3 regions of the Saccharopolyspora sp. NPDC049426 genome follow, and region 3 is predicted to be linked to each of the others. Evidence: riboswitches for the same ligand, from Rfam matches in the RefSeq annotation. Region 3 holds a riboswitch; each other region holds the start of a gene.
What was found. A riboswitch is a leader RNA that binds a small molecule or an ion and turns the genes downstream of it on or off. The one in region 3 is predicted to bind cobalamin.
Positions count from the first base shown of each region.

Region 1: linked by a shared signal. The riboswitch ahead of AB0J78_RS22575 (ribonucleoside-diphosphate reductase subunit alpha) and the one ahead of AB0J78_RS12670 (putative cobaltochelatase) in region 3 are both predicted to bind cobalamin.
Region 2: linked by a shared signal. The riboswitch ahead of metE (5-methyltetrahydropteroyltriglutamate--homocysteine S-methyltransferase) and the one ahead of AB0J78_RS12670 (putative cobaltochelatase) in region 3 are both predicted to bind cobalamin.

Region 1 is NZ_JBFAPZ010000010.1:209,040-219,374, forward strand. Features, by position in the region: gene AB0J78_RS22525 (MFS transporter) at 1-488, shown strand, start outside; gene AB0J78_RS22530 (transketolase) at 481-1,308, shown strand; gene AB0J78_RS22535 (transketolase C-terminal domain-containing protein) at 1,305-2,294, shown strand; gene AB0J78_RS22540 (SDR family NAD(P)-dependent oxidoreductase) at 2,312-3,070, shown strand; gene AB0J78_RS22545 (hypothetical protein) at 3,127-3,504, shown strand; gene AB0J78_RS22550 (NUDIX domain-containing protein) at 3,506-3,925, opposite strand; gene AB0J78_RS22555 (AAA family ATPase) at 4,117-4,626, shown strand; gene AB0J78_RS22560 (sigma-70 family RNA polymerase sigma factor) at 4,646-5,536, opposite strand; gene AB0J78_RS22565 (VOC family protein) at 5,615-6,001, shown strand; gene rox (rifampin monooxygenase) at 6,151-7,569, shown strand; cobalamin riboswitch at 7,630-7,856, shown strand; gene AB0J78_RS22575 (ribonucleoside-diphosphate reductase subunit alpha) at 7,987-10,335, shown strand, end outside.
Region 2 is NZ_JBFAPZ010000010.1:220,057-230,391, forward strand. Features, by position in the region: gene AB0J78_RS22580 (ribonucleotide-diphosphate reductase subunit beta) at 1-442, shown strand, start outside; gene metE (5-methyltetrahydropteroyltriglutamate--homocysteine S-methyltransferase) at 567-2,837, opposite strand; cobalamin riboswitch at 2,967-3,218, opposite strand; gene AB0J78_RS22590 (VOC family protein) at 3,323-4,090, opposite strand; gene AB0J78_RS22595 (helix-turn-helix domain-containing protein) at 4,196-5,203, opposite strand; gene AB0J78_RS22600 (helix-turn-helix transcriptional regulator) at 5,220-6,230, opposite strand; gene AB0J78_RS22605 (hypothetical protein) at 6,596-6,853, shown strand; gene AB0J78_RS22610 (long-chain fatty acid--CoA ligase) at 7,047-8,870, shown strand; gene AB0J78_RS22615 (hypothetical protein) at 8,960-9,184, shown strand; gene AB0J78_RS22620 (GntR family transcriptional regulator) at 9,281-9,997, shown strand; gene AB0J78_RS22625 (ADP-ribosylglycohydrolase family protein) at 9,994-10,335, shown strand, end outside.
Region 3 is NZ_JBFAPZ010000005.1:185,547-195,881, reverse strand. Features, by position in the region: gene cobI (precorrin-2 C(20)-methyltransferase) at 1-508, opposite strand, end outside; gene AB0J78_RS12685 (cobyrinate a,c-diamide synthase) at 505-1,863, opposite strand; gene cobO (cob(I)yrinic acid a,c-diamide adenosyltransferase) at 1,857-2,471, opposite strand; gene AB0J78_RS12675 (MFS transporter) at 2,757-3,917, shown strand; gene AB0J78_RS12670 (putative cobaltochelatase) at 4,284-6,311, opposite strand; cobalamin riboswitch at 6,350-6,538, opposite strand; gene AB0J78_RS12665 (GNAT family N-acetyltransferase) at 6,655-7,137, opposite strand; gene AB0J78_RS12660 (serine protease) at 7,217-8,035, opposite strand; gene AB0J78_RS12655 (LysE family translocator) at 8,335-8,961, shown strand; gene AB0J78_RS12650 (MFS transporter) at 8,875-10,086, opposite strand.

The DNA.
Region 1 (10,335 bases), on a different contig from region 3:
CCGCGGGGATCGGCATCCTGGCCACCACGCTGTGGGGGCACTTCTCGGACGTCTTCGGCAGGCGCCCGATCTACCTGCTGGGATGCGTAGCCGCCGTGGCGTGGGGCGTGCCGATGTTCTTGATGGCCAACACCGGCTCCGCGGTGCTGATCGTGCTCGCCTTCGTGATCAGCTACGCGATCTGCCAGAACTCGCTGGCCGGGGTCCAGGGCGCCTGGTTCTCGGAGCTGTTCGAGACCAAGACCCGCACCGCCGGGGCGTCGCTGGCCTACCAGATCTCCGCGGTCGTCTCGGGTTTCACGCCGATGATCGCCACCGCCCTGTACGCGCAGGCCGGTTGGCTCGGACCGGCGCTGCTGTTCAGCGGCTACGGCGTGCTGGGCCTGGTCGCGGCGGTGCTCACCCGGGAGACGTGGGGCCCGGCTCAGAAGGCGGAGGTCGCGGCCCTCGAGCGCGCCGCCAACGGCAAGGAGGAAGCAGTTGTCTGATCGAACGCGCAAGATCGCGGAGTCGGCGCGCCGCATCCGCGAGAACGCCCTGGACATGGGCGAACTCCAAGGACAGGGCTACATCGCCCAGGCGCTCGGGGTCGCCGACGTGCTGGCGGTGATGTACTCCGACCAGCTGCGGTTCCGGCCCGAAGACCCGGAGTGGGAGGACCGCGACCGGTTCCTGCTGTCCATCGGCCACTACGCGATCGCGCTGTACGCGGCGCTGGCCGAGGCCGGGGTGATCGACGCCGACGAGCTGCAAACCTACGCCTCCGACGACTCGCGGCTGCCGATGTCGGCCATGGCCAGCTACACCCCGGGGGTGGAGATCTCCGGCGGTTCGCTCGGCCACGGGCTCGGCGTCGCCGTGGGCATGGCACTCGGGTTGCGGCACAGGGGAAATCCGGCCCGCGTCTACAACCTGCTCTCCGACGGCGAGCTCGACGAGGGTTCCACGTGGGAAGCGGCGCTGGCCGCCTCGCACCACGGGCTGGACGGCCTCATCGCGATCGTCGACGTCAACGCGCTGCAGGCCGACGGCCCGACGGTCGACGTGCTGCGCACCGAGCCGATCCAGGCCAAGTGGGAGTCCTTCGGCTGGAACGCCGTCCGCGTCGACGGCAACGACGTCGACGCCCTGGTGGCAGCGCTGGACGGGCTGCGCGAGCACCGGGGTTCGCCGTCGGTGCTGATCTGCGACACCCGGGTCGGCCGAGGCGTCCCGTTCCTGGAGACCCGGGAGAAGGCGCACTTCATGCGGGTCGAACCGCACGAGTGGCAACTGGCACGCGACCACCTGCAGGAGGCCGGGGCATGACGACCGCGACCAAGAAGGCCACCACGTCGGCGATGATCGCCTCGTTCGCCGACGAGGGCCAGAAGACCACCAAAGCCCCGTTCGGGCACGCGCTGGCCCGGCTCGCCGAGCAGCGCCAGGACGTCGTGGGCCTGTCAGCGGACCTCGCCAAGTACACCGACATGCACGTCTTCCGCGACGCCCACCCGGAGCGGTTCTTCCAGATGGGCATGGCCGAGCAGTCGCTGCTGGCCGCGGCCGCGGGGATGGCGGAGGTCGGCCTGACGCCGTTCGCCTCGACCTATTCGGTGTTCGCGACCAGGCGCGCCTACGACTTCCTGTGCCTGGACATCGCCGAGCCGGGGCTCAACGTCAACGTCATCGGCGGACTTCCGGGGCTGACCACCGGCTACGGGCCGAGCCACCAGGCCACCGAGGACGTCGCGATCCTGCGCGGCATCCCAGGACTGACCATCGTCGACCCGTGCGATTCGGTGGACATCGAGCAGGCGGTCCCGCAGCTGGCCGACTCGCCCGGCCCCACCTACCTGCGGTTGCTGCGCGGTGCGGTGCCGACGGTGCTCGACGAGTACGACTACCGCTTCCAGCTGGGCAAGGCCGCTGAGCTGCGCACCGGCCGGGACGTGCTGATGATCTCCAGCGGGCTGATGACGATGCGCGCCCTGACGGCGGCCGCCGAGCTCGCCGACGATCACGTCGACGTGGCCGTGCTGCACGTGCCGACCATCAAACCCCTTGACCGGCAAGCGATCCTGTCCGCCGTGGGACGGGACCGGTTGGTGGTGACGCTGGAGAACCACACGGTCGTCGGAGGTCTGGCCGAGTCCGTCGCGTCCTGCCTGGCCTTCGCCGGGGTGGGTGAGCGCATCGTGCCGATCGGCCTGCCCGACGAGTTCCTGGCCGCGGGCGCGCTGCCCACGCTGCACGACCGCTACGGACTTTCGGTGCCGCAGATCAAGAAGCGCGTGCTCGCCGAGCTCGGCTGACCCACCTAGGAGATCGCATGAACAGCAACCGCACAGCCATCGTGACCGGAGCCGGTTCGCGTCGCGGCATCGGGCAGGGAATCGCGCACGCGCTGGCCGGGCAGGGCTGGAACATCGCCGTGCTCGACGTCGACGAGGCCAGCGCGAAGGACGTCGCCAACGCCGTCGCCGAGGCGCACGGCGTGGCCGCGGTCAGCGCTGGTTGCGACGTGACCGACAAGGCGGCGGTGGACGCCGCCGTGTCGGTCGTGGAATCGGAGTTGCCGGAGATCGGCGCGCTGGTCAACAACGCCGGAATCACCTCCCCCGTCCCGTTCCTGGAGGTCTCCGACGAGGAGTGGGATCGCGTCTTCGAGGTCAACGTCCGGGGCAGCTACCTGATGACCAAGCGGGTCGTCGGTGGCATGGCCGAGCGGGGTTTCGGGCGCGTCGTGAACCTCTCGTCGGTGTCGGCGGAGCGCGGCGGCGGGGTGTTCGGCGGTGTCGCCTACTCGGCGGCCAAGGCCGGGCTGCTCGGGTTCTCCCGAGCGCTGGCCCGCGAACTGGGCCCGTCGGGGGTCACGGTGAACTCCGTGGCCCCGGGCCTGATCGACACCGACATCACGGCGGGCAAGCTCGACCCGGAGCGCAAGGCCGCGATGATCGCCGACATCCCGACCCGCCGCGCCGGCCGCGTCGACGACGTCGCCGATGTCGTCGCGTTCCTGTGCCGACCGGAATCGGGCTACCTCACCGGTGTCACCTACGACATCAACGGCGGCTCGCACATCCACTGACCGGACGGTGGGGTCCGCGCGTCGGCGCGGGCCCCACCGATGGCATACTTCCGCCGGTGCGCAGGACGTTCTCGATCGTCGCCGTGTCGGCCGCGCTGCTGGCCGCGATCCTCCTCGTGGGTCCGTCGATCACGCTGCACGAACAGGTGCTGCACCACGAGACCTCCGGGGACGCGGGCGTGACCTACGAGCACTCGGGTGCGCGGTGGTCCAGCGACCTCCACCTGGTCGAGCTCCGCACGGTCACCGACACCCGCTACGAACTCCGCCTGGGCCCCGACGCCGCGTCCTACTACTACCCCGTCGAGCTCGCCTTCGGCTCCGAACCTCCGGCACTCCGCCAGGTCACGTGGCTGCCCGACGCCGTCGAGATCACCTTCACCACGGGAGAAGCGCTCCACGTCCCAGCCGACAACTTCCGCAGCACCCGGTGACTCACCCGTCCCACCCGAGGGTTCCGAAGGGACGCGATTCGAGGTAACCGCGCAGGCCGGCGGCCGGGTAGCCGATGATGTCGCCGGGCAGCGCGTCGAGCGCGAACCAACTCAGCTCGTAACACTTCTCGGGCTCGCGGTTCTCCGGTTCGCCGTGCCAGGCGGGGGCTTCGAAGAACACCCCGAGGCGCGGCTCGACACCGGTCGCGGTCGCGTGCAGCGTGTGCACGTGCCGGAGATCGTTCCCGTCGATGCGAACCCCGACCTCCTCCCACGCCTCCCGAACCGCGGCCTGGACCAGCGATTCCCCCGCATCGACCTTCCCCGAGGGAAGGTGCCACAACCCGTCCCCGAAGCTCCCGCGCCTGCGGCTGAGCAGCACTCGCCCCTCCCGCACCATGATCACGTGAGCATCAACCACCGTTCGATGAACCACCACCCGATCATCCCCCAACGCACGCACCCCAGGACGCGGGAACGTCCCGACTTCCACTGAAATCCGGATCCAGCCGAGCACCGCGGACATGTCGGGCATCGCCGGTACGGTCCCGGCATGGTGATGGCGGATCCGGGAGGCGATGAGTTCTGCGCCGGGCACGCGAGGGGGCGCTCATGAGGACCGGTGACGACGGCACTCGACTGGTGGTCCTTCGCGGGCCTTCCGGTTCTGGGAAGTCCTCTGCGGCGCGGGAATTGCGTCGGCGGGTCGGGCGCGGCGTGGCCCTGGTGGAGCAGGACTACCTGCGCCGGATCCTGCTGCGTGAGCGCGATCGGCCTGGTGGGGCGAACATCGAGTTGATCTCGAACACCGCGCGGTTCGCGCTGGATCGCGGATTTCACGTGATCCTCGAAGGGATCATGCCGGCGGCCCGCTACGGCGCGATGCTGCGGTCCCTCCACGACGACCACGCGGGCCGGAGCTTCTTCTACTACTTCGACATCAGCTGGTCCGAGACCTTGCGGCGGCACGCGACGCGACCGAAATCCGCCGAGTTCGGGGCCGCCGAGATGAGCGAGTGGTTCGGCCAGGCGGGTCGGCTGGAACTGATCGAGGAACGAACGGTGCCCGAGAGTCTCAGCCTGGACGAGATCGTTCGGCGGCTTCAGCGAGAGGTGTTCTAGCGGTTGCGGGTTCGCGCGGTCAGTCGCGGAATCGGACGACTCCTGCCGTCAGCCGCTTCACGCGGTCGGCGTCGCGGATGCCGTCGATCTCCACGATGCGGCCGTCCACCACGGTGAACACCATGATCGACACCGGACGGCCGGACCGGGCGGCGACCACGCCGGGCAGGCCGTTGACGAGCACCCGGTGGAGCTCCGCACCGCGACTCGCGCGGGACTGCCGGGCGATCTTCTCAGCCCCTCGGTACACCGCGGGCGGCCGCTCGCCGCCGTAGTCGGTGCGGAAGACGACGTCGGGGTCGAGCAACCGCACCAGCGCGTCGAAGTCCCCGGCGTTCGCGGCGGTGAAGAACGCGTCCACCACCTCGCGCTGCCTGCCGATGTCCTGGTCGGGGGTGGGTGGCTCGGCGCCCCGGACGCGTCGCCGCGCGCGGCTCGCGAGCTGCCGGGCCGCCACCGGCGTGCGGTCCACCAGCCGCGCGACCTCGTCGAAGGGCAGGTCGAACATGTCGTGCAGCACGAAGGCCAACCGCTCGGCCGGGCTGAGCGACTCCAGCACCACGAGCAGCGCGAGGCTGACCGAGTCGGCGAGCAGCGCCTGCTGCTCCGGCCCCTCCCCCTCCGGGGCGGAGACCACGGGGTCCGGCAACGGGGTGGCGGCGGTGTCGACGAGATCCTCGCGGCGACGCCGACGCGACCGAAGCAGGTGCAGCGCTTCGCGAGCGACGACGGTGGTCAGCCAGCCTCCGAGGTTGGCTATCTCGTCGGGCTCCGCTCGGCTGAGGCGCAGCCAGGCGTTCTGCACCGCGTCCTCGGCATCGGTCACGGACCCGAGCATCCGGTAGGCCACCGCGCGCAGCTGCCCTCGGTGCTGCTCGAACCGCTGGGCGAGCCGATCGTCTTCCGCCACCTGTCACACCGTCCCTCCGGCCGGGCTCATCACTGTGAACCCACCGATCCGCGGGATGTGACGACGAGGGAGGACGCCATGCCCGACAACGCCGGTGATTTCGTCAGCGTCAGGTACATGGTCGATGATGTCGACAAGGCCGTCGAGTTCTACGCGCGCCATCTGGGATTCACCGTCCGGACCGACTTCGCGCCGGCGTTCGCCGACGTCATCAGGGGTGACCTACGGCTGCTGCTGAGCGGTCCGGCCAGCTCAGCGGGCCGGGCGATGCCGGACGGCGCGATCCCCGGCCCCGGCGGGTGGAACCGGATCCACCTCATCGTCGACGATCTCGCCGCCGAGGTGGATCGGCTGCGCGCCGAAGGTGTTGATTTCCGCAATGACGTCATCAGCGGTCCGGGCGGTCAGCAGGTCCTGCTGCGAGACCCCTCGGGCAACGTGGTGGAGCTGTTCCAGGCCCGATGACGCGTCGGCGTCGTTTCCCCGCCGTAGTCAACGTATAGCGCACCCGGGGGCTTGCGGCAAGCCCCCGGGTATGCCGCAGAATCTCCGATCTGAAGCCGTGAGCTGCGAAGATGCCGAATTCGCTGCACGGAGTGACCGGGGGTTGAGAGATGATCGACGTTGTTGTCGCCGGTGCCGGTCCGACCGGTCTGATGCTGGCGGCGGAGCTGCGGCTGCACGGGGTGGGCGTGGTCGTGCTGGACAAGGCCGCGGAGCCGACGGACTTCGTGCGCGCGTTGGGGCTGCACGTGCGCAGCATCGAGGTCCTGGACCAGCGGGGCCTGCTGGAGCGGTTCCTGGCCGAGGGGACGAAGTACCCGCTCGGCGGTTTCTTCGCCGCCATCTCCAAGCCCGCGCCCGAGCGCCTGGACACCGCGCACGGCTACGTGCTGGGCATCCCGCAGACCACGACCGAACGACTGCTGGCCGAGCGGGCAGCCGAGCTCGACGTCGAGGTCCGGCGGGGCTGTGAACTGGTCGGACTCGATCAGGACGAGGACGGGGTGACCGCCGAGCTCGCCGATGGCACGCGGTTGCGGGCGCGCTACCTCGTCGGCTGCGACGGCGGTCGCAGCACCGTGCGCAAGCTGTGCGGCATCGGGTTCCCCGGCGAGCCGTCCAGGGTGGACACGCTGCTCGGCGAGATGAAGATGACCGCGTCGCGGGAGACCATGGCCGCCGTGACGAACGAGGTCCGCAAGACCCAGAAGCGCTTCGGCGTCGGTCCTCTCGACGGCGAGTGGTGCCGGGTCGTCGTACCGGCCGCCGGTATTGCCGAGGACCGTTCGGCGCCGCCGACCCTCGGGGAGCTCACCAGCCGGCTCGAAGCGATCGCGGGCACCGACTTCGGCGCGCACTCCCCTCGCCGCCTCGCCCGCATCGGCGACGCGACCCGGCAGGCCGAGCGCTACCGCGCGGGTCGCGTGCTGCTCGCAGGCGATGCCGCGCACATCCACCCTCCGGTCGGGGGCCAGGGGCTCAACCTCGGTCTGCAGGACGCGTTCAACCTCGGTTGGAAGCTCGCCGCGGAGATCGCCGGGTGGGCATCGGCGGACCTGCTCGACAGCTACCAGGACGAACGGCATCCGGTGGCCGCCGCCGTCCTGGACAACACGCGCGCGCAGATGCAGCTGATGTCCACCGAGCCGGGCGCGCGGGCGGTACGTCGGCTGGTGTCGGAGCTGATGGACTTCGACGAGGTCAACCGGCACCTCACCGAGAAGATCATCGCGCTCGACGTGCGCTACGACTTCGGCGGGGACCACGACCTGGTCGGCAGGCGCATGCGCGATGTCAACCTGGAGCGAGGCCGCCTCTACGAGCTGACGCGAACGGGACGCGGACTGCTGCTCGACCGGACCGGGGAGCTCTCGGTCGAGGGCTGGGACGACCGGGTCGATCACGTCGTCGACGTCGGCGCGGATCTCGACGCGCCCGCCGTCCTGCTGCGCCCGGACGGTCACGTGGCCTGGGTCGGGGACGATCAGCGAGACCTCCTCCCCCACCTGTCGAAGTGGTTCGGGAAGTGACTCATTTCTCCCTCCGACACGCCCATGTTGGTGTTGGTGGACGAGTCAGACCCAAGATGTAGAGTGTCGCTCGCTGGTGGTTCACCGGGCCCGCGCGGGTCCGGTGTGGCAACAGGGAACCCGGTGCGAATCCGGGACTGCCCCGCAGCGGTGAACGGGAACGACCGCCGTCATCACGCACTGGACGCCACGCGTCCGGGAAGCGACGGCCAGTAGGACCGGTCTTGCGATTCCCCGAGACCGGACGCCCGTGAGTCCGAAGACCTGCCATCGGCGCGCGCACGCCCGTGCGCGCCGTCCGGGACCTCGCGGGAGGGTCCACGCGGACATGCGACGGTCTTCGCTTCCGTCGCGTCCTCGCGTGCTGTCGCCGCCGGTTCCGGGCATGCCTTCCGAGCTCGCGAGGAGAGAGTCCCGGTGACCGACACCGCACTGTCCGAACCCATTCCGCTCACCGGCGGCCGCGTGTCCACTGTGGTCGAGCAGTCCTGCGCGGGACTCGCCGACGTGGACCCGTCGGCGGTGCTCACCGAGGTCGAGCGCAACGTCTACCCCGGCATCGGGGACGCCGAACTCGGCGAGGCGCTGATCATGTCGGCGCGCACGCTGGTGGAGTCCGAGCCGAACTACTCCCTGGTCACCGCTCGACTGCTGCTGGACAAGCTGCGCGGCGAAGCGCTGAGCCACCTGGCCGGTGCGCCGCAGCAGACCGACCAGGAGCAGATGCGCGACCGCTACGCGTCCTACTTCACCGACTACGTGCGGCGGGGCATCGAGCTGGGCCGGCTCGACCCGGAGTTGGCCCGCTTCGACCTGTCCCGGCTGGGCGCGGCGCTGGACGCCGAGCGGGATCTCGCCTTCGACTTCCTGGGGCTGCAAACGCTCTACGACCGGTACTTCCTGCACCACGACGGCATCCGGTTCGAGCTGCCGCAGGCGTTCTTCATGCGGGTGGCGATGGGCCTGGCGATGCGCGAGGACGACCGCGATGCGCGTGCCATCGAGTTCTACCGATTGCTGTCGTCGTTCGACTTCATGTGCTCCACGCCGACGCTGTTCAACTCCGGCACGACCCGCCCGCAGCTGTCGTCGTGCTTCCTGACCACTGTGGACGACGACCTCCAGTCGATCTTCAGCTCGTACCGGAACAACGCGCTGCTGGCCAAGTACTCCGGCGGGCTGGGCAACGACTGGACCCCGGTGCGCGGCATCGGCGCCCACATCCACGGCACCAACGGCGAGTCCCAGGGCGTGGTCCCGTTCCTGAAGATCGCCAACGACACGGCGGTGGCGGTCAACCAGGGCGGCAAGCGCAAGGGCGCGGTGTGCGCGTACCTGGAGACCTGGCACATCGATGTCGAGGAGTTCCTGGACCTGCGCAAGAACACCGGTGACGACCGCAGGCGCACCCACGACATGAACACCGCGAACTGGGTGCCCGACGAGTTCCTGCGCCGCGTCGAGGCCGACGAGTCCTGGACGCTGTTCTCCCCGGACGAGACGCCCGACCTGCACGACCTCTACGGTTCGGCGTTCGCCGAGCGCTACCGGGCCTACGAGGCCGCGGCCGAGCGCGGCGAGATCCGCGTGTTCCGGCGGGTCCGGGCGGTGGAGCTGTGGCGGCGGATGCTGACCATGCTGTTCGAGACCGGGCACCCGTGGATCACCTTCAAGGACCCGTGCAACCTGCGCTCGCCGCAGCAGCACACCGGGGTGGTGCACTCGTCGAACCTGTGCACCGAGATCACCCTGAACACCGCCGCCGACGAGGTCGCGGTGTGCAACCTGGGGTCGGTGAACCTGGCCCGGCACGTCACCGCCGACAGCCTGGACCGCGACCGGCTCGCCGCGACCGTGCGCACGGCCGTGCGGATGCTGGACAACGTCATCGACATCAACTTCTACACGATCCCCGAGGCCGAGCGCTCCAACAGCCGGCACCGGCCGGTGGGGCTGGGGCTGATGGGATTCTCCGACGCCCTGCTGAAGCTGCGGATCCCGATGTCCTCCGATGACGCGGTGGAGTTCGCCGACCGCAGCATGGAGGAGATCAGCTACCACGCCATCGACGCGTCCAGCCGACTCGCCGAGGAGCGCGGGCGCTACGCCTCGTTCGAGGGCTCGCTGTGGAGCCGGGGAATTCTGCCCATCGATTCCCAGGAGTTCGTTCAGGAAGCGCGCGGGAGTGCGGATCTGGACCGGAGCTCGACGCTGGACTGGTCGTCGCTGCGGGAGCGGGTTCGCGGCAACGGGATGCGCAACTCCAACGTGATGGCCATCGCGCCGACCGCGACCATCGCCAACATCTGCGGTGTCGGCCAGTCCATCGAGCCGCTGTACCGCAACCTCTTCGTCAAGTCGAACATGTCCGGCGACTTCACCGTCGTCAACCCGCACCTGGTGGCCGACCTCAAGCGGGCCGGGCTGTGGGACGAGGCGATGGTGGCGGACCTGAAGTTCTACGACGGGTCGCTCGGGCCGATCGACCGCGTCCCGGACGAGCTCAAAGCCCGCTACGCCACCGCGTTCGAGATCGAGCCGCACTGGCTGGTCGAGGCCGCGGCCCGCAGGCAGAAGTGGATCGACCAGGCGCAGTCGCTGAACCTGTACCTGGCCACGCCCAGCGGGCGCAAGCTCGACGAGCTCTACCGGCTGGCCTGGCGCAAGGGCCTCAAGACGACCTACTACCTGCGCTCGTCCAGCGCGACCCACGTGGAGAAGTCCACGCTGCGCGGTACCGACGGCAAGCTCAACGCCGTCCCCGCC
Region 2 (10,335 bases), on a different contig from region 3:
GCAGATCCTGTCGCTGGGCAGGCGGAACAAGATGGTCGGGATCGCCGAGCAGTACCAGTACATCCTGCGCGACGAGTCGATCCACCTGAACTTCGGCATCGACTGCATCAACCAGATCAAGCTGGAGAACCCGCACCTGTGGACCCCGGAGTTCCAGCAGGAGGCGCGCACGATGCTCCGCGAGGCGTGCGAGCTGGAGAACGCCTACGGCCGGGACACCATGCCCCGCGGGATGCTCGGCCTGAACTCCGAGGTGTGCGAGCAGTACATGCGGTTCATCACCAACCGCCGCTGCGCACAACTCGGACTGGAACCGGTCTTCCCGGAAACCGACAACCCGTTCCCCTGGATGTCGGAGACCATGGATCTGAAGAAGGAGAAGAACTTCTTCGAGACCAGGGTCACGGAGTACCAGTCGGGCGCGGCGCTCACCTGGGACTGAAGCGCCGAGGGGCGGTTTTGGTCCGAACTGACCCGAATTCGATCGTGGAAGGTTCGGACCAAAACCGCCCGGTGTCGGCGCCACCGTCACAACGGCGGCCGCCGGCGACGGGGACCCGGCTGGATCAGGGGCGGGTGCGGTGGGCCGCCTCGGTCATGTTGCGCAACGCCGGTTCCACCTGCGGGTAGTCGCGGGTCTTGAGACCGCAGTCCGGGTTGACCCACAGCCGGTCGGCCGGAACTGCCTTGAGAGCGGCCCGCAGCAGCTCCCCCATCTCCTCCTGGTCGGGCACCCGGGGTGAGTGGATGTCGTAGACGCCTGGCCCCACGCCCCGGTCGAAGCCGACCTCGTTGAGGTCGGCGAGGACCTCCATGCGGGAGCGGGCCGCCTCGATGCTGGTCACGTCGGCGTCGAGGGCCACGATCGCGTCGATGACGTCGCCGAACTCCGAATAGCACAGGTGGGTGTGGATCTGGGTCGCCTCGGCGATCCCGGAGGTGGCCAGGCGGAACGACTCCACCGCCCACTCCAGGTAGGCCGGCCGTTGCTCGGCGCGCAGCGGCAGCAGTTCGCGCAGCGCGGGCTCGTCGACCTGCACCACGCGGATCCCGGCCGCCTCCAGGTCGCGGACCTCGTCGCGGATGGCGAGCGCGACCTGGCGGGCGGTGTCGGCCTGCGGCTGGTCGTCGCGGACGAACGACCACGCCAGCATGGTGACCGGACCCGTCAGCATTCCCTTGACCGGCTTCTCGGTGAGCCGCTGCGCGTGCGCGGCCCACTCGACCGTCATCGGTTCCGGACGCCGCACGTCGCCGAACAGGATCGGTGGCCGCACGCACCGGGAGCCGTAGGACTGCACCCACCCGTTGTCGGTGGCGGCGAAACCGTCGAGTTGCTCGGCGAAGTACTGCACCATGTCGTTGCGCTCGGGCTCGCCGTGCACCAGCACGTCCAGGCCGATGTCCTCCTGCAGCGCGATGACGCGCTCGACCTCGTCGCGCATCCGCTGCCGGTAGGTGGCCGCGTCGATGCGCCCGGCGCGCAGCGCGGCCCGCGCCTTGCGGACGTCGGTGGTCTGCGGGAACGATCCGATCGTGGTGGTCGGCAGCGGCGGCAGGCGAAGCGACTTCTGCTGCGCTTCTGCCCGTTTCGCGTAATCGGTGCGCCGGGAGTCCTGCGGGCGCAGTGCGTCGAGTCGCGCGCGAACGCGGTTGTCGCGCACCCGCTCCGCCCGCGCCCGGTCGGCCACCGCCGCTCGCGCCTCGACGAGCTCGCTCTCGACGACGTCGCGGCCCTCGCGCAGCGCCCGCCCGAGGGTGACCACCTCGCGGACCTTCTGCGCCGCGAAGGAAAGCCACGGCTTGACCTGCGGATCGAGCGAGGTCTCCGCGTCGATGTCGTAGGGCACGTGCAGCAGCGAGCAGGACGTGCCGATGCCCACCTCGCCGGCCGAGCCCAGCAGCGTCGCCGCCGCGGTCATGCACCGGTCGAGGTCGGCGCGCCAGATGTTGCGGCCGTCGATCAACCCCGCGACCAGAGTCTTGTCGCGCAACCCGGGAGTGGCGGCAACTCGGTCCTGAGTGGACGGATCGGTGACCAGGTCCAGCGCGATGCCCTCGATCGGCGCGGCGGCGAGCACGCCGAGCGCGTCACCGGGATCGCCGAAGTAGCAGGCGGTGAGGATCGCGGGGCGTTCGGCGAGGTCGCCGAGGCGCCGGTAGGTGTTGCGCAGCGCGTCGAGCTCCTGCGGCGTGCGGTCGGCGGCCAGCGCGGGCTCGTCGAGCTGCACCCACTGCGCTCCGGCCCGGTGGAGTTCGCCGAGCAGCTGCTCGTAGGCGTCGGTGAGTTCGGCGAGCTTGTCCAGCGGGTCGAAGTCCTCTTCGGACGGTTTGGACAGCAGCAGGAACGTCAGCGGCCCCACCAGCACCGGCCGGGTCTCCACCCCGAGCTTGCGCGCCTCCCGGAACTGCTCGACAGCGGTGCGGTCGGTGAGCGAGAAGCTCGTGTCCGGGCCGATTTCGGGGACCAGGTAGTGGTAGTTGGTGTCGAACCACTTCGTCATCTCCAGCGGGGGCACGGCCTCGGTGCCGCGCGCCATCGCGAAGTAGGTGTCCAGCGCGCCGAGGCCCAGCTCGGCGTAGCGGCGCGGGACGGCCCCGAAGGCGACGGCGGTGTCCAGGACGTGGTCGTAGTAGGAGAACGTGTTGCCCGGGACCGAGTCGAGGCCTGCTTCGGCCAAGCCTCGCCAGGTGTCCTCCCGCAGCCGACGCGCGACCTCCCGCAGGTCCGCCTCGCCGCTGCGGCCCGCCCAGTAGGACTCCAGGGCTCGCTTGAGCTCCCGGTTCGGGCCGATCCGGGGATGTCCGAGTACGGTGGATCCGATCTTGCTGGTCAACGCTCTCTCCTCGCGAGCTCGACGTGGTCGGTCGAGGACTTCGCGGCAGGCACGCGCCGACCAGCGGACGCACGTCGCCCGCTGATCGTCCGCCAGGCCCTCCCGCGAGACCTCGGACCAGCGCGCACCGTCGGTGCGCGCGCCGGTGGCAGGTCTTCGGACTCGCGGGCACCCGGTCTCGGGGAGGTCCCGGTGGAACCTCGCGCCTCAAGACCGGACCTACTGGCCGTCGCTTCCCGGACGCGTGACGCCCAGTGCTCATGACGGCGGTCGTTCCCGCTCACCGCTGCGGGGCAGTCCCGGATTCGCACCGGGTTCCCTCTTGCCTCGTTCGATCGCGCTCACCGCTCGACCGGACGAACCACCAGCACCCTCAGGCTAACCATCCGCGGGCACGAGACAACCCCGCGCGGCGTTCGGCCGGGTCCCCATCACGGCTCTGAGCTCGTGTTCGACACCCGGAGGAGATCCCGATCACGGAGCGGTCAGCCGGCCTTGGCGGAACCGATGGTGAAGGGCGTGCCGAACGGGTCCTTGACCTCGGCGATGCGGCCGTAGGCCATGTCGTAGGGGGGCTGGACAACGCCGCCCGCGTCGGTGGCCCGTCGTGCGGTGGCGTCGGTGTCCTCGACCATGAACAGCGTGCCCCAGGACGAAGCGGTGGCGGACGGGTCGCCGAGGATTCCGCCGATCTCGTGGCCGTCGGGTCGGCGCAGGAACGTGAAGTCACCTTCGCCGAGGTGTCCCTCGCTGTCCAGGCTGAAGCCGAAGACCTTCGGGTAGAACTCCCGCGCCGGACCCGGGTCCGGGGTGACGAGATCGTTGCGCAGCAAGGTGTTCGGCTCGTTGACGAGGCGGGATCCGATGTGCTTGTTGCCGTGCCAGAGCCCGAACTGCCCGCCGACCGGGTCCTTGAGGATCGCCATCCGCCCCTTGTCCATCACGTCCATGGGCGGGGTGATCACCTGGCCGTCGGCGGCCTCCGCCTTGGACACGGTGCCGGCGACGTCATCGGTGGCGAAGTAGACGTTCCACCAGAACTCGGTCGCCTCGAGGTCGTGGTTGGGCATGAGCGCGGCGACTTCCCTGCCCCGGACCAGGCACATCGTGTAGCGGCCCATCCCCTCGGGCCCCACGTCGAACTCCCACCCGAAAACGGCGCCGTAGAACGCCATCGCACGATCGAGGTCGGGGATTCCCAGGTCGATCCACGCGGGCGTCCCGTTGGGCTGCACCGCATCCACTTCCGCCATGACTCCTCCTCAGCTGCCGGGGAACTGCCACGACGGTAACCAGCGGCCCTGACAAATCGCCCACCGAAGCACGGGAGAGTGTCACCCCGGTGCACGGAGGAATTCTCAGGTTTTGATGGGGGACCAGGCTCGCAGCCACGTGTCGGGGTTGCTGAGGTCCGGGGTGGCGGTCGCGTTGCGCACCACCGGAACGCGCATCAGCATCCCGAAGTTGTCCGGGTCGGCGATCCGGTGCTTGAGGCGCTCGTGGTTGCGCTCGCGCAGCTCGGGGTCGGTGAGGCAGCGGACCGCGCCGAACCCGCCCCGGGTGAACACACCGCTGCACAAGGTCAGGCTGCGCCGCACGTTGTAGGGGTTGGGGAAGCGCGCCAGCATGCCCACGTCCTCGATCAGCCGGTCGTCGTGCAACGTCGGCCGGTACTGCCGGGATTCCTCGGCGATCTCGAAGACCTCCCCGTGCCCGAGGTCGTCGACCTCGACCTGGCGCACCGGCAGTCCGAAGCGCACCTGACGCCGCATCGGGTTCATCGCCGGACTTCCCAGCAGCACCAGGTGCGCATGCAGGTCGTGCGGGTCGATGCGGCGGGCGATGTCGAACCGCACGTCCGACGCGGGGTTCAGCGCGCGGACGTGCCCGTAGAGCTCGATCAACGAGTCGCCGTCGGCGTAGGAGGACATCCCGATGTAGTTGCGCCGCTCGGGCGAGGCCAGCGGCGAGAGGTTCCGGGCGGGAACGCGCCCGGTGAGGATGCGCACCGGGCCGCCGTCGGGGAACCGCCAGAAGTCCGAGAACCCCTGCGCCGACGTGGACTCATCCGCGTGGGACCGCAGCGCGTCCAGCTCCTCCTTGAGCTTCGCGCGGAGCCGGCGCTCCTGTTCGGTGAGCGAGGCCGGTGAGGGGAGTTTCCCGTTCCTCGCCGGGTTCTCGGCCGCGAAGAAGGTCGCGTAGTCGCCGAGCCGGGGCGGTGGCGGCACCTTCACCCCGCCTTCCCACTGCGAGACGCTGGAGACCGCCACGCCGAGCACCCGCGCCAGCTTCCCCTGGGTCAGGCCGTGCCCCTGGCGCAGTTCCCGCAGCCGTGCGCCGAGACCGGACCGCTGCGCACTCACCATCGCCGCCTCCTCGTGATCAGGTCTTCGGTCGCCACTCGTAGAGCCGGTTCGCCGGGTTCTGCAGGTCGGGCGTGCCGGTCACGTGCCGCATCACCGGAACCCGCATCAGCACCCCGAAGCGGTCGAGGTCCTCGACCTCGTCGTGGAGGTAGGCGAGGTTGCGGTCCTTGGCCTGCGGATCGGTCAGGCAGCGCACCGCGCCGAACCCTCCCCTGGTGAACACGCCGCTGCAGAAGGTCAGCGTGCGGCGAATGTTGTTCGGGTTCGGGATCCGGGCGAGCATTCCGACGTCCTCGACGAGCTGATCGCCTCGGAAGCCCGGTTTGAGCCTGCGCTCGCCGTCGATCTCGAACACCGAACCGTCGGGGACGTCCTCGTCGGGGACCTGCCGGACCGGCCACTCGGCGGTCAGCCACTCCACCCACGGGTTGGCCGCACCGCTGCCCAGGAACACCAGGTGGGCGCGCAGGTCGTCGTCGCCGAGGTTCTCGAGCCGGATCTCCACCTCGGAACGCGGGTTGGCCGCGCGCACCGTCCCGAACAGCTCCACAGCGGCGTCGAGGTCCGCGCAGCGGGCCAGCGACAGGAAGTTCGGCTCGCTGGGAGTACCCAGCGGCGACCAGTGCTTCTCGCTGAGCCCGCCGGTGACGATGAGGACGGGTCCCCCGTCGGGGAAGTGCCAGAAGTCCTGGCCCGCTTCGGCTTCCGCGGGACCGCGCACCTCGTCCAGCGTCGTCCGCAGGCGGTCGAGCTCCTGCTTGAGCCGCAGGCGCTCTTCGCGCTGCTCGCCGGTGAGCTGGTTCTCCGGCGGGACCCCGCCGGTGGCGTCGGCGGCGAAGAACGTCGCGTAATCGGCCAATCGGGTGAGCGGAGGTAGTTTCGCGCCGCTCTCCCAGGAGGAAATGCTCGACACCGCGACGCCGAGGGACCGCCCCAGCCGAAGTTGCGTCATACCGCGGGATTCGCGCAGCTCGCGAAGCCGCGAGCCGAGCCGTCCGGTTCCGCCCTGGTTCCCGGGACGGGCCATCGCGCCGTCTCCTTCACTCCGTTCGGATAATTTCACCAAACTTCACTGAACCACTGAAGACCAGCAGATACTGACACCTCGGGTGCATAACGGCAAGTCGTTGCCCAGCAAAGACATTGACGGTCTGTTGAAGTGATCGCATACTGACGGCGGAGCGTTTCACCTGGCGGCGAAGAACTTCAACGGAGAAGTGAAATTTCACCGCAGCAGAGGCGCTGGGCGTCTCGGATCACCATCAGAGGCGCGGCCGGCGGATCGTCGGCCGGACACGCGAACGCCCCCGGCAATCGTTTGGCCACGACCGGGGGCGCTGCGCACACTCACGATCACCCTCACAACGGGAAACACCCGTGAAGGGAGCTCGCATGTTCACGATACTCCCGGAGGTGCTGGCGGCAAACGACCCACAGGTCGTCACCCCTGACACCGTTTCCTCCGTCCTGCAAGGAATGCTGTTCGGCATCCTGGTCGCGTTGTTCGCGGCGGCGGTGGTGCTGGCCCGGGCGATGTCCGGACTGGCGACCATCGCCCGGTCCGTGCTCGGCCCGCCCGCGGCCGTGTTCACCGTGCTGTCGGTTCTCGCCCTCGTCCTGCTCGCCGGGAACGCGGGAGCCAGTCCATGATCCACCGACCCGATCCGCACCTGGCGGGCCCGCCGAACCGGGTCCGCCGCCGGTGCGGTCGGAGACGACCCGGGAAGCACCGACCTGCGAGTTCGCCCCGCAAGGCAACTCGTCGGTAACAGATCGGAACGACCTCTCCCGATTTGTCCGATCCTCATTGCGCGGGTGCGTGACCTCGATTACGTTCCCGCCCATGCCTGCCGCGATCTCCTCAGAATTCCGCTCGGTTCCTGACATGCTGCGCGATCGCGTCCAGCGGTCGGGCGACAGCGAGGCGTTCCGCTACCCGGAAGACGAGCAGTGGCGCTCGCTGACCTGGTCGCAGACCTGGGAAAGGGCGCGAGCGATCGCGCTGGGGCTGCACGCGATCGGCCTGGGGTCGCAGCAGCGGTGCGGGATCCTGGCCGGCACGCGGATCGACTGGATCCTCGCCGACATGGGCGTGATGTGCGCCGGTGGCGCCACCACGACGATCTACCCCACGACCACGGCCGAGGGCTGCGCCTACATCATCTCCGACTCCGGTTCGACGATCGTCTTCGCCGAGGACGACGAGCAGATCGCCAAGCTGCGCGAGCAGCGGGACAACCTGCCCGAGCTGACCCGCGTCATCACCTTCGACGGCACCGCCGACGGAGACTGGGTGCTGAGCCTGGCCGACCTGGAGGCCCAGGGCCGCGCCAAGCACGAGGCCGAGCCGGAGCTGTTCGACCAGCTCGTCGAGGCGGTCGGCATCGACGACCTGGCGACGCTCATCTACACCTCCGGCACCACCGGCAACCCCAAGGGCGTGCGGCTCGCCCAGTCGAACTGGGTCTACGTGGCCGAGGCGATGCACGCCACCGGCGAGATGACCGCCGAGGACGTGCAGTACCTGTGGCTGCCGCTGTCGCACGTGTTCGGCAAGGTCCTGCAGGTCGGCCAGATCCGCACCGGCTACCTGACCGCGGTGGACGGCCGGATCGACAAGATCGTGGACAACCTCGGCGAGGTGCGTCCGACGTTCGTGGCCGGTGCGCCGCGGATCTTCGAGAAGATCTACAACAAGGTCGTCGTGCAGGCCAAGGAGGGCGGCGAGCTCAAGTACAAGATCTTCCGCTGGGCCTGCGCCGTGGGTCTGGAGATCTCCCGGCTCCAGCAGAGCGGGCAGCAGGCCGGCCTGGGGCTCAAGGTCCAGTACGCGGTCGCCGACAAGCTCGTGTTCTCCAAGCTGCGCGAGAAGTTCGGCGGCAGGCTGCGGTTCTTCATCTCGGGCAGCGCCGCGCTGGCACCGGACATCGCGCGCTTCTTCCACGCCGCGGGCGTGCTGATCGCCGAGGGCTACGGGCTGACCGAGACCACCGCGGCCAGTTTCGTCAACCGCACCAACGACTTCCGCATCGGCACGGTGGGCCAGCCGCTGCCCGGCACCGAGGTCCGCATCGCCGAGGACGGCGAGGTGCTGTTGCGCGGTGGCGGTGTGATGCTCGGTTACCACAACATGCCGGAGGCGACCGCCGAGGTGCTCACGGGCGAGGGCTGGTTCCACACCGGTGACATCGGCGAGCTCGACGAGCAGGGCCGGCTGCGCATCACCGACCGCAAGAAGGACCTGATCAAGACCTCCGGCGGCAAGTACGTGGCGCCGCAGTCGGTGGAGGGCAAGTTCAAGGCGCTGTGCCCCTACGTCAGCAACGTGGTGGTCTTCGGCGACAAGCGGCCCTACTGCACCGCGCTGGTGACCCTCGACGAGGAGTCGATCGTCGAGTGGGCGCAGGCCAACGACCTCGGGGAGCTGTCCTACGAGGAGCTGGCCGCGCATCCCAAGGCTCACGAGATGGTGGCCGCCGCAGTCGAGGACCTCAACGCGACGCTGAACCGGCACGAGACGATCAAGAAGTTCGCGATCCTGCCGCGCGAGCTGACCATCGAGCACAACGAGGTCACCCCGAGCCTGAAGATCAAGCGGAAGGCCGTGGCTGACAACCACGTCGAGGCCATCGAGGAGCTGTACCCGAACACCGTCGAGACGCTGTAGCGAATCGCTCGAACGGGCCACGCCGATGAGGCCAGATCCTCCGGCGTGGCCCTTTCGCATGTCGGTGGGCGGTCGCACCATCTGCAGATGTGTCGAGGCTTGGCCGCCTGTGGAAGGGCGCGGTGCACACCTGGGAGGTGTGCCGCGAGGCCGAGGAGCGCAGGCAGTTGATGTGCCGCCCGTGGGAGGAGCAGATCCTGCACTGGTCGCGGCAGGAGGACGGCTGGGTGCTGCACGGCGAGCACCTGCCGCCCGACGCGCGCTGGCGCTACGGCTCCACCAAGTGGGGCTGGTGCCCCCGATCCGACGGCTGATCCCGAACTCGCGCAACGGGCTTCCCGAAACGGGACCACTACTCCGTCAGCGTGGCATATGTTGTGCCTACCGGGCAGTAGCCTTACTGTACAGGAATGAACAGGACTGGACAGGTTCCCTTCGGGAAACGTGACCGGTTGATCGCCGAGCTCACCGAGCAGATCCGCTCGGGGCGGCTCGCGCGCGGCGAGCAGTTGCCGGGCGAGAACCAGATCGCGGAGAAGTACCAGGTCAGCCGCGGTACCGTGCGCAGCGCCCTGTCCGAGTTGCAACGCCAGGAACTCATCGCCACCCGCAGCGGCGTCGGCTCCTTCGTCACCTTCGACGGAGTCACGCTCGACCAGACGGTCGGCTGGGCCACCGCGCTCGCCGACTCCGGGTTCGACATCAGCACCGAACTGCTGGGCATCGAGCTCACCACCGACGCCGAGCTCACCGAGCGCTTCGGACTCGAGGAGTTCATCGCCATACGCCGCCTGCGCCGGGATCGGGCCGTCGGGCCGGTGTCGGTGGAGACCTCCTTGATCCCGGCGGTCGGAGAACTGCGCGAGCTGCCCGAGAAGGGGCTGCTCGAAGGCTCCATAACAGCCACCCTGCTCTCGGCCGGGCTGGTCGCCGGCGCCGGCGACCAGCGCATCGGCACCCACGCGCTGTCCGCCCGGATGGCCGCGCTGCTCGAACGCCCCGAGGGCGAGCTGTTCCTGCAGGCGGTGCGCACCAACGTCACCGCCGACGGCCAGCTCGTCGAGCAGGTCACCAGCCTGCTCGACCCGAACCGGTTCCAGTTCCACCTGACGTTTGGCCGCCCATGAGCACACGCGACCGCGCGCTCGGCGCTTTCTACGGACTGGCGATCGGCGATGCCCTGGGCATGCCGACGCAATCGATGTCCCGCGAGGACATCGTCACCCACTACGGCTTCATCCGATCGCTCCGCGACGCCGTCGCCGAGCAGCCGATCTCACCGAACCTGCCCGCGGGCACCATCACCGACGACACCGAGCAGGCCGTGCTGGTCGCCGACCTGCTCATCGGCGGCTCCGGCACGATCGACCCGATGGTCTTCGGAAAAGCGCTGCTGGACTGGGAATCCGGGATGGTCGCGCGAGGCCTGGCGGACCTGCTCGGGCCGTCCACCAAGCGCGCGCTG
Region 3 (10,335 bases):
ACGCCTCCCGCAGCGCGGTGACATCCCGCAGCATGGGAATCACGGTGAGTTGCTCCGAGCCCTCGGTGAGCGCGATGCCCGCATGCGACGCGGTCGCCTGCATCGCGGTGATGCCGGGCACCGTCACGATCTCGACCTCGGACAACAGCTCCGCGACGGCCGCTGCCAGATAGCTGAACGTCGAGTACACGGCGGGGTCGCCCAAGGTGGCGAAGACCACCGTGCCGCCCTGATCACGCAGTCGCTTCGCGACGGTCTCGGCCGCGTCGTCCCAGTGCCTGCGGCGCCGGTCCTGCGGCCCGTCGACCGGGTCGGCGAGCGCGAACACCAGCCGCCGCACCCGCTCGTCCTCGCCCAGGTGAGCGCGCACGATGGCCTCCGCGCGGCCCTGCTCGTCGGGCGCGAGGACGGGCACGTACACGGTGTCGGCTTCGCGGATCTCGCGCAGCGCGGCCAGGGTCAGCATTTCCGGATCGCCGGGGCCGACCCCGACACCGACGAGTCTCATCGCAGGCACCTCATGACGAATCGGGCTACCGAGCCGGGGTTTCCGGCCGGATGGGTGTGCAGGTAGGAGGCGTGCACCCCGCCGTGGACGAACCCCTCGCGGTGCGCCCCGGCGGGGCCGCGCCAGAACCACGCGGGACTCTCGCCGTGGCCGGGTTCGGTTGCGGTGCGGTGGAATTCATGCCCGCTGATGCGGGCTCCCTCGGCGAACAGCGGGGATTCGGTGGCGGCGACGGCGTCTCGGTATCCCAGGGTCAGTCGTGGCGACATCGCCGCGCGCACCGGCAGCACCCCGCACATGGGTTCGCCGTCGAGCTCCTCGCCGAGGTAGAGCAGCCCACCGCACTCGGCGTGCACCGGGGCTCCACCCGCGGCGAGAGCGCGGATCTCGTTGCGCAGCGCGGTGTTCGCCGACAGCGCGGAGGCGTGCTGCTCCGGGAACCCGCCCGGCAGCACCAGTCCGGCGGTCCGGTCGGGAAGTCGTTCATCGCGCAGCGGGTCGACGAGGGCGACCTCGGCACCGGCGGCTTCGAGGAGTTCGACGTGCTCGGCGTAGCCGAAGCTGAACGCGTGCCCGCCCGCCACGGCGACCACCGGCCGGCCCTGCGGCTGCGCTTCGGCACCTGGACCCCAGGCGGATCCGGGCAGGTCACCGGCGGTGCCGGCGAGCGCGGTGACGGCGTCGAGGTCCACGGACCGCTCGATCACATCGGTCATCGCCTCCACGGCGCGCAGCGCCTCGGCGCCGTGCTCGACGGCGGTGACCAGTCCCAGGTGCCGCGAGGGGACTTCGAGGTCGTCGGTGCGCGGGATCGCACCCAGCACCGGTAAGCCCGCGTTGTCGGCCGCCGAGCGCAGCACCTGCTCGTGGCGCGGTGAGCCGACGCGGTTGAGCACCACGCCGGCGACCTTCACCTGCGGCCGGTAGCCGCGGAAGCCGTGCAGCAGCGCGGCGAGGCTGTGGCTCTGTCCCTTGGCGTCGACGACGAGCACGACCGGAGCGTCGATCAGCTGCGCGACGTGCGCGGTGGAGCCGAAGGCCAGCTCCTCGTCGCCGCCGATGCGGCCGTCGAACAAGCCCATCACGCCTTCCACCACGGCGATGTCGGCACCGGCGGATCCGTGGTGCAGCAGCGGCGCGATGCGGTCGGCTCCGACGAGCACCGGATCGAGGTTGCGCGCGGTCCGCTCGGCGGCGAGCCGGTGGTAGCCCGGATCGATGTAGTCGGGCCCCACCTTGAAGGGCGCGACGCGATCGCCGCGTCGGCGCAGCGCACCGAGCAGGCCGGTGACCACGGTGGTCTTGCCCTGCCCCGAACCCGGAGCGGCGAAGACCACCCGATCGAGGTTCACCACTCGATGCCCTTCTGGCCCTTCTGCCCGGCGTCCATGGGGTGCTTGACCTTGCCGGTCTCCATCACGAGGTCGGCGGCGTCGATCAGCGCCTGCGGCGCGTAGCGACCGGTGATGATGACGTGCTGGTGACCTTCGCGCTCGCGCAGCTTGGCGACGACCTCGTCGACGTCCACCCAGCCCCAGTGCAGCGGGTAGGTGAACTCGTCGAGCACGTAGAGGCCGTGGCGCTGCTCGTCGAGGCGGCGGGAGATCTCCTGCCAGCCTTCGAGCGCGGCGGCGGCGTGGTCTTCCTCGGTGCCCTTCTTGCGGGTCCAGGACCAGCCCTCGCCCATCTTGTGCCACTCGACGGGGCCACCTTCGCCGGTGTCCTCGTGGACCTTGCCGAGCGCGCGGAACGCCGACTCCTCGCCGACCTTCCACTTGGCGGACTTGACGAACTGGAAGACCCCGATGGACCAGCCCTGGTTCCAGCCGCGCAGCGCGAGCCCGAAGGCAGCCGTGGACTTCCCCTTCATCTCACCGGTGTGCACGACGACCAACGGCCGGTTGCGGCGCTGGCGAGTGGTCAGTCCATCAGCTGGCACGGAAGAAGGCTGTCCCTGAGGCATGCACTGACCCTAAGAGGTTGCTAACAGTGACCTGCGTGGCGGTGCAGGTAGCGGAACCTCACACGCCCTCTGGCTCCGGGATCCGCGACTTATGCATGCCAATGCACGGCGCTGCGGCTGTCCTCCCCAGACGACGTGTGAGAACCCGCGGCGGTGCGAGTTGCTCAGGTGGCCGAAATGCGAAGGTCCCAGCGCACGGCCCCGCATGAGGTGGGCAACTTCACCGCTTCAACCGGCGTTCGGCGCGTGAAGATGGACGAGCGTCCCAGAACTAGGAGCCGCCGCATGCCCACCAGGCCGCCTCTGGTGCTCTCCGCAGCCTCATTCATCAGCAGCTTCGACCGGTTCGCCGTGACCCCGATGCTGGTGCTGATCGCGCTGAGCATGCACGTCCCGATCGCCTCGGCGGTCACGGTCGCCAGCGGCTACTTCCTGGCCTACGGGCTCTCGCAACCGCTGTGGGGGATCCTCTCGGACCGCTTCGGCCGGATCCCGATCATGCGCGCCACGCTGCTGGCGGCGGCCGCCACGGGCCTGATCTCGACGTTCGCGCCGACGCTGCCGGTGCTGATCGCGGCGCGGGTCCTGGCGGGTGCGTTCATGGGAGCGGTGGTCCCGACGACGCTCACGTACGTCGGCGACACGGTCTCCCAGCAGAAGCGCCAGAGCGCGCTGTCGGACCTGATGGCCGCCCAGGCGGTGGGCACGGCCATGGCGACGGCGGTCGGCGGCGTGCTGGCCCACTGGCTGGACTGGCGCGTGGTCTTCGCGGTCCCGGCCCTGTGCGCGGCGATCTGCGCGCTGCTGCTGCGCGGTCTCGCGGAACCCGACCGCGCGGCGGTGTCGGGCGGCGTGGGTTCCCACATCGGCGGAGTCCTGCGCAACCGCTGGGCGCTGCTGGTGTTCGGCCTGGTCTTCGTGGAGGGCGCGGTGCTGCTGGGCACCATGACCTTCCTGGCGTCGGCGCTGGTCAACGAGGGCCTGGACGTCGCGGTGGCGGGCTTGGCCACGGGCGCCTACGGCGTGGGCGTGCTGGTGTTCTCCAGGGTCGTCAAGGCCATCAACTCGAAGGTCCCGGTCCCCCGCTTGATCGCCATCGGCGGCACGCAGATGATCGTCGGCTACGCCCTGGTCTCCCTGGACACGAACCTGGCCACGGTGATCGTCACCGCCCTCCTGCTGGGCGGAGGCTGGTCCTTCATGCACTCCTCCCTGCAGGCCTGGGCCACGTCGGTGGCCCCGGAAGCAAGGGGAACCGCGGTGGCCCTCTTCGCCTGCGCCCTGTTCCTGGGCAGCGCAGCAGCCTCCGCAGCAGCAGGCCCCCTAGCAGACCACGGCAACTACACGATCCTCTTCATCACAGCAGGAGCAGTGGCCATCCCCCTGGTAACCACAGCCACCTACGCAAGACACCGCTACCACCAAAAACAACCAACCCCAGCCTGAACCGCAAAAACACGAACGTCAGGCAAGCGACGAAGTCGCTTTCTCCTTCACCACCTGAGCAACTCGCACCGCCGGGGGTTCTGAGCGGTGCTGTGGCGAGCACGCCTCGACGCCGTGTATTGGCATACATAAGTCGTGGCGCGCGGAGTCCACAGCGCCGCTCAGGTTCCCCTACCCGCACCGCCCCGCAAAACGACCAACAAACCAACAAAAGAAAGAGCCCCGCGCTCAACCGGCCTGGGGGTCGCTGGGAGCGCGGGGCACTTTGGAGGTCCACCCCTGGGGGTCAGGTGGACTGGTGGTCACCGTACCAATCCGACCGATGGGTCGGTACTCACAGGGTTGAATCTCGTAACCAAAACGAGACTAAGCCGCCAACCCGCTGTCACCGCTGACGGCGCGCACGACTCCGGCGACGTGTTCGGCGGAGAGCTCCTCGAGCCGCAGGCTGGGTCCGCCGAGGGCCGTGGCCAGCTGGTTCGCCAGTCCGAGCTTGACGGGACCGTTCTCGCAGTCGACGACCACGGAGGCGGTTCCGGTATCGGCGAGCACGCGTGCCGCGCGCAGGGCGTCGTCGACGGCCTGCTTGCTTCCGGTGGCACCTTGGACGCCGACGGTGGCCTTGCCGTCGGTGAGCAGCACGACGAGCGGTCGGCGCTGCGGGTCGCGGGTGCTCTCGGTCTGGATGAGGTGCTTGGTGCGCAGCAGTCCGTCGGCGAGCGGGGTGCGCCCGCCGGTGCGCATCCGGCGGAGGCGGGCGGCGGCGACGTCGACCGAGGAGGTGGGCGGCAGGGCGACTTCGGCCTTGTCGCCGCGGAAGGTGATCACGCCGACCTTGTCGCGCCGCTGGTAGGCGTCGCGCAGCAGGGACAGGACGGCGCCGCTGACGGCGGTCATCCGATCGCGGGCTGCCATCGAGCCGGAGGCGTCGACGGCGAAGAGCACGAGGTTGCCCTCACGGCCTTCGCGCAGGGATCGGCGGACGTCGTCGGAGCGCAGGACGAGGCCGGGCCCGCTGCGTCCGCGCGCGGCTTGGTGGGGCGCGGCCGCGGCGAGGGTGGCGGTCACGTGCAGTCCGTGTCCGTCGGCGGTGGTGGCGCGGGTGGTGCGCCCGCTGCGGGAGCGGGCGCGGGACCGGCGGCCGGGTGCGCCTTCGCCGAGTCCGGGCACTTCCAGCAACCGGGCGCGGAACGACTGCCCGGCGCCGACGGGGGCGCGTTCGGAGTCACCGCCACCGGGCTGCTGGTCCTGCTCCTCGCCGCCTCCGCCGCCGGTGGGTCCGGTGGGCTCGTCCTGGGGTTCGCCGCCTCCACCGGGACCGCCGTCGGGGCCTCCGTCGGGGTCGTCGTCGGGATCTTCCGGCGGCTGGTCCTCGGCCTGCTCGGCGGCGTCGGAGAGGGCTTGCTGCAGCTGGTCCTCGGCCATGCCGGGTTCGTCGAACGGGTCGCGGCGGCGCCGGTGCGGCAGGGCCAGGCGGGCTGCGGCTTCGACGTCCTCCTCGCTGACGGCGTCGGCGCCGCGCCAGGCGGCGTGGGCGATGGAGGTGCGCGCCAGCACCAGGTCGGCCCGCATGCCGTCGACGTCGAAGGCCGCGCACAGCGCGGAGATCCGGCGCAGTTCGGAGTCGGGCAGCACGACGTTCTCGACGCGGGCGCGGGCGGCGCGGATGTGCTCGGCGAGTTCGGCGTCCGCCTCGGCCCACTGGGCGGCGAACCCGGCGGGGTCTGCTTCGAAGGCGAGCCGGCGGCGGACGACCTCCGTGCGGGTGCCGACCTCGCGGGAGGCGGCGACCTGCACGGTGAGCCCGAAGCGGTCGAGCAGCTGCGGCCGGAGTTCACCTTCCTCCGGGTTCATGGTGCCGACCAGCAGGAACGACGAGGCGTGCGAGACGGACACGCCGTCGCGCTCGACGTGGGCGCGGCCCATGGCGGCGGCGTCGAGCAGCAGGTCCACGAGGTGGTCGTGCAGCAGGTTGACCTCGTCGACGTAGAGCACGCCGCGGTGCGCTCCGGCGAGCAGGCCGGGTTGGAAGGCGCGGACGCCTTCGGTCAGCGCGCGTTCGAGGTCGAGCGAGCCGATGAGCCGGTCTTCGGTGGCGCCGACGGGCAGTTCGACGAGCTGCGCGGGCCGCCGGGTGGCGGTGGCGCCGTGCGGTGCGTCGGGGCACTGCGGGTCGGGCGCGGCGGGGTCGCAGCCGAAGCGGCAGCCGTCGACGACGTCCAGCGACGGCAGCAGCGAGGCGAGGGCGCGCACCACGGTCGACTTGGCCGTGCCCTTCTCACCGCGCACCAGAACACCGCCGATGCGCGGGTGCACCGCGTTGAGCAGCAGCGCGAGCCGCAGATCGTCGTGGCCGACCACGGCGGAGAAGGGGAAGCGAGGGGCAGCGGACATGCCGGTGTGGTTCCTTCCTCGGGGTGCGGACGCCCCGCTGTCGGGAACAAGGGGCCGCAGTGTCCTGACTCCCGGATCGTCACGTCCCTCCGGCCTTCCCAGGTCACCCCGGTGGCTCGCGCGGGAGGTCCGCTCCCCGGTCACAGTGGCGCCGACCGTGCCGGACTCGAACCGGCTTCCTGCCAACACCCCTTGCAAACGGATTCACCGACATCGTCCCAGACGTCGATCAAGCGCCCAACCTTCCGGCGCCGCAACTCACAGTTCGGAGTGGTGATGGTTGCTCTGCTCAGCGGTGCGGGTGGCGGAACCCGACCGGCTCCGCCGCATCCCCGAAGGCGCCTCAGCGAGCGGCGGTGATGCCCGCGCGGCGGGGTTCGCGTCGCATGTCGACGTGCGGGATGCCGTCTTCGAGGTACTCGTCCCCGGTCGCCACGAAGCCGAAGGAGGCGTAGAAGTCCTTGGCGTAGGTCTGGGCGGACAGCACGGAGGGCGAGTTCTGCACCTCGGCGACGGCGGCGCGCATCAGCTTCCGACCGATGCCCAGGCCGCGGGCGCTCTTGGCGGTGCAGACGCGGCCGATGCGGTAGGTGCCGTCGGGGTCTTCCAGCAGCCGCAGGTAGCCGAGCACGTAGTCGTCGGCGGAGTCGACCCAGAAGTGGCGGGTGGAGTCCTCCAGGTCGCGCCCGTCGAGTTCGGGGTAGGGGCATTCCTGCTCGACGACGAAGACGTCGACCCGCAGCCGCAGCATCCGGTAGAAGTCGGAGGCGTCGAGGTCTGCGGTGTAGGCGCGTTGCACGGCGGTCGCGAGCGGCTGAAGGGTCACCCTTACCTGGATATCACAGGACTTCCCGGTTTCCCGCACTCGCCAGCGGCGGGAGTTGTGCAGGCCACTCGCCGACCGCTCACAACGGGTAGTTCGACAGCCTGGTGTAGACACCGGGCGTGCCGGGACGACCGCAGCCGGTGCCGTAGGACACCACGCCGATGAGCCGCCCGCCGGCGACGATCGGCCCGCCGGAGTCGCCCGCGCAGGCGTCGCGCCCGCCTTCGGGGTACCCGGCGCAGAACATGCTGCGCGGGTCGTAGTTCGGGTAGGCCGAGCGGCAGGCGTCGTCGGCGGCGACGGGCACCTCGACGGAGCGCAGGCTGTCCGAGTTGGGACCGTTCTCGCTGGTCCGACCCCATCCGTAGACGCGGGCCATGGCGCCCGGCTCGTACGGCGCGGTCTCGCCGGGCGCGACCACGGGCAGCGGGCGCTGCGGCAGCGGAGCATTGAGCTTGAGCACGGCGAGGTCGTCGCCGGTGGTGAAGTCCTCGTAGCCCGGGTGCACCCACACGTCGTCCACCTCGGCTTCGCTGCCCTGCGAGCTGCGCAGGTCGGTGCGCCCGGCGACCACGCGGACGTCCTCGGGCGAGCGTTCGGCCCCGGTGAGCGGATCGTGCGCGCAGTGCGCCGCGGTGACGACCTCGCCCGCGCGGATCAGGGTGCCGCCGCAGAACTGGTTGCCGTACCGGTCGGTCAGCGCGACCACCCAGGGCGCGTCGTTCGTGGTGGCGCCCGAGCCGCCGAGGATCCGGGATTGCGGCTGGTCGTCCCCGGTGATCGCCGGGTCCGCGTGGGCGGCGGGGCTCCCGCCCGCCAGAGCGGTGACCGCTCCGGCGATGGCGAGCGCGCGCAGCGCACGGGTCTTGTCAGCGGGTCCCTGTTCGTCGCGGCCCAAAGTCGGTGCCTCCAGCTGTCGCGGTCATCGGCGGAGCGGACACACCGTATTCACCCGCGCACCGAAACATCACGAGTCGCAACTCACAGATTGGCAGGAAAATATTTCGTTAAACTTGATCCTGGAAACAAATCCTTTCGCGAATGTCGCCGTTGACAGTCGCGCCTCCATCCCAGGGCATCGCGGAACCGGGGTACCTCCACCACCGGCATCCGCCGATCTCACCTGACCGGATGACGAGAAGAACCTGATCAAGCGATGCGGCAGCCCGTGCCGCCCGAAATGGAGAGGAATTCGCCGTGCTCCTGGACCCGACGCCGTTGCCCGCCTTCCTGCTGGCGAGCGCGGTCGTGATCATCACACCGGGAGTGGACGTCTTCCTGCTGCTGCGCACATCGCTGAACCACGGCCGCAAGGCGGGACTGCTGGCGCTGGCCGGGATCCACAGCGCCAGCGCTCTGCAGGTCGCGCTGGTCATCTCCGGGCTGGGTGCGCTCATCACCAACGCACCGGGCGTGCTCGTGACCCTGAAGTGGGTGGGCGCGGCCTACCTGCTCTACCTCGCGGGATCCATCGTGCGCGGTTACTGGTTGACCAGGCGCGAGTCCGGCTCGCTGGACGTTCCGCCGCCGGAGGACGCCAACCCCTACCTGCGCGGCCTGCTCAGCAACCTGACCAACCCGAAGATGCTGCTGTTCAGCCTCGCGTTCCTGCCGCAGTTCGTCGGTACGTCCGCGCAACCGGCGCTCCAGCTGGTCGCGCTGGGCGTGGTGTTCCTGGTGCTGGCCGCGATCTGGGAGGTCACCATCGTGCTGGCCGCCGCCGGGATCGCCGACCGGCTAAAGAACCCCCGCGTCTCGAAGTCGCTGGACGCGTTGAGCGCGACGGCTTTCGTGACGATCTCGATCGGTCTCGTCGCGAGTTGACAGCAGGGTCAGCAGCGCCAGCCCGGCCAGCACGAGCAGCACCACCGGCACCGCGACCACGCCCGAGAGCAGGCTGATCACGAACGGCGTGCAGAAGCCCAGGTAGGCCAGCACCCACATGGTCGCGGTCAGCCCGGCCAGCTCGGACGGTCCGGCGATGCGGCCGACCACGGTCAGGCAGTAGGTCGAGACGAAGCCGTAGCCGGCGCCCAGCGTCAGCGCGGCGAGCAGGCCCAGCCACGGCTGCGCCTGCCACGCGGCGACGGCGGCCAGCACGAGCCCGGCGGCGATGGTCAGCAGCCCGAACACGGCGGTCGCCCGCACCCCGCGCCGGGCGACCCGACGAGCCCAGGGCTGCACGATCGCGCCGAACCCGGGCGCGCACAGCGTCGACACCCCCGCGTAGAGCACCTCGTAGCCGGGCGCGTGGACGGTGACCTCCGCCGGGAGCACGGCGAAGCCGACGGTGGGGCACAGGAAGATCCACGGCGCCACCGGCGCCACCCGGCGCAGGAACCGCGGATCACGGGCTCCCCTGCCGCGCGGTGCTCCGGCCGCCGGCTCGATGCGCGTCTCCGGGCAGCGCAGCGCCAGCGGCAACGTCACCGCGCACAGGATCAGGTGCGGAACGTAGGCGCTGACCAGCGGGAACGGCCCCCAGGTCGCGACCAGCGCGGACACCACGCCGCTGATGCTGAAACCGGCCGCCAGCAGCACACCGGCCCGGCGCGCACCGGCGCCGTCCTCGGTCACGGTCCCGAACGGCGGGTGCGACAGGTCGCGCACCCAGGCGCTCCCGGCGGCGAGCACGGCACCGGTGCTCACCCCGACGATCAGCCGGCCGACGATCAGCCACGGCACCACGTGCGCCCCGAGCATCAGCGCCACGGTGGCCAGGGCGCTGAGCACGATCGCCCAGATCACCACCGGTTTGCGCCCGCGCCGGTCGGCCAGCGGACCCCCGAACAACAAGCCGGGCACCAGCCCGACCACGTAGAGCGCCAGCAGCCCGGTCGCCGCAGACGGGCTCAGCCCCAGCTCGCCCCGGTACGCCCCCAGCAGCGGGGAGAACTGGTTCGCACCCCACCCGGCCACCATCAACAGCAGAGCAGCGGGCAACCACACGTTTCGCACACCTAACGTTCTACGCGCCCGCACCCCACCGCAGGCACCGACCGTTCGGATTTCCCGAACGACCAACCCGCGAATCAGCGGAGCTCCTCGTCGAGAACTACCTCGAACGCCGCTCCGAGTTCAGGCGATCCGGGAACCGTCCTTGCGTCAGCGCTCCACGATCGGCTCAACCACGCGGTGCTTTTGGATCTGGCGGGCCGTGAAACTCACCGAACGTCCACGCCTCCCACTCGCACTATC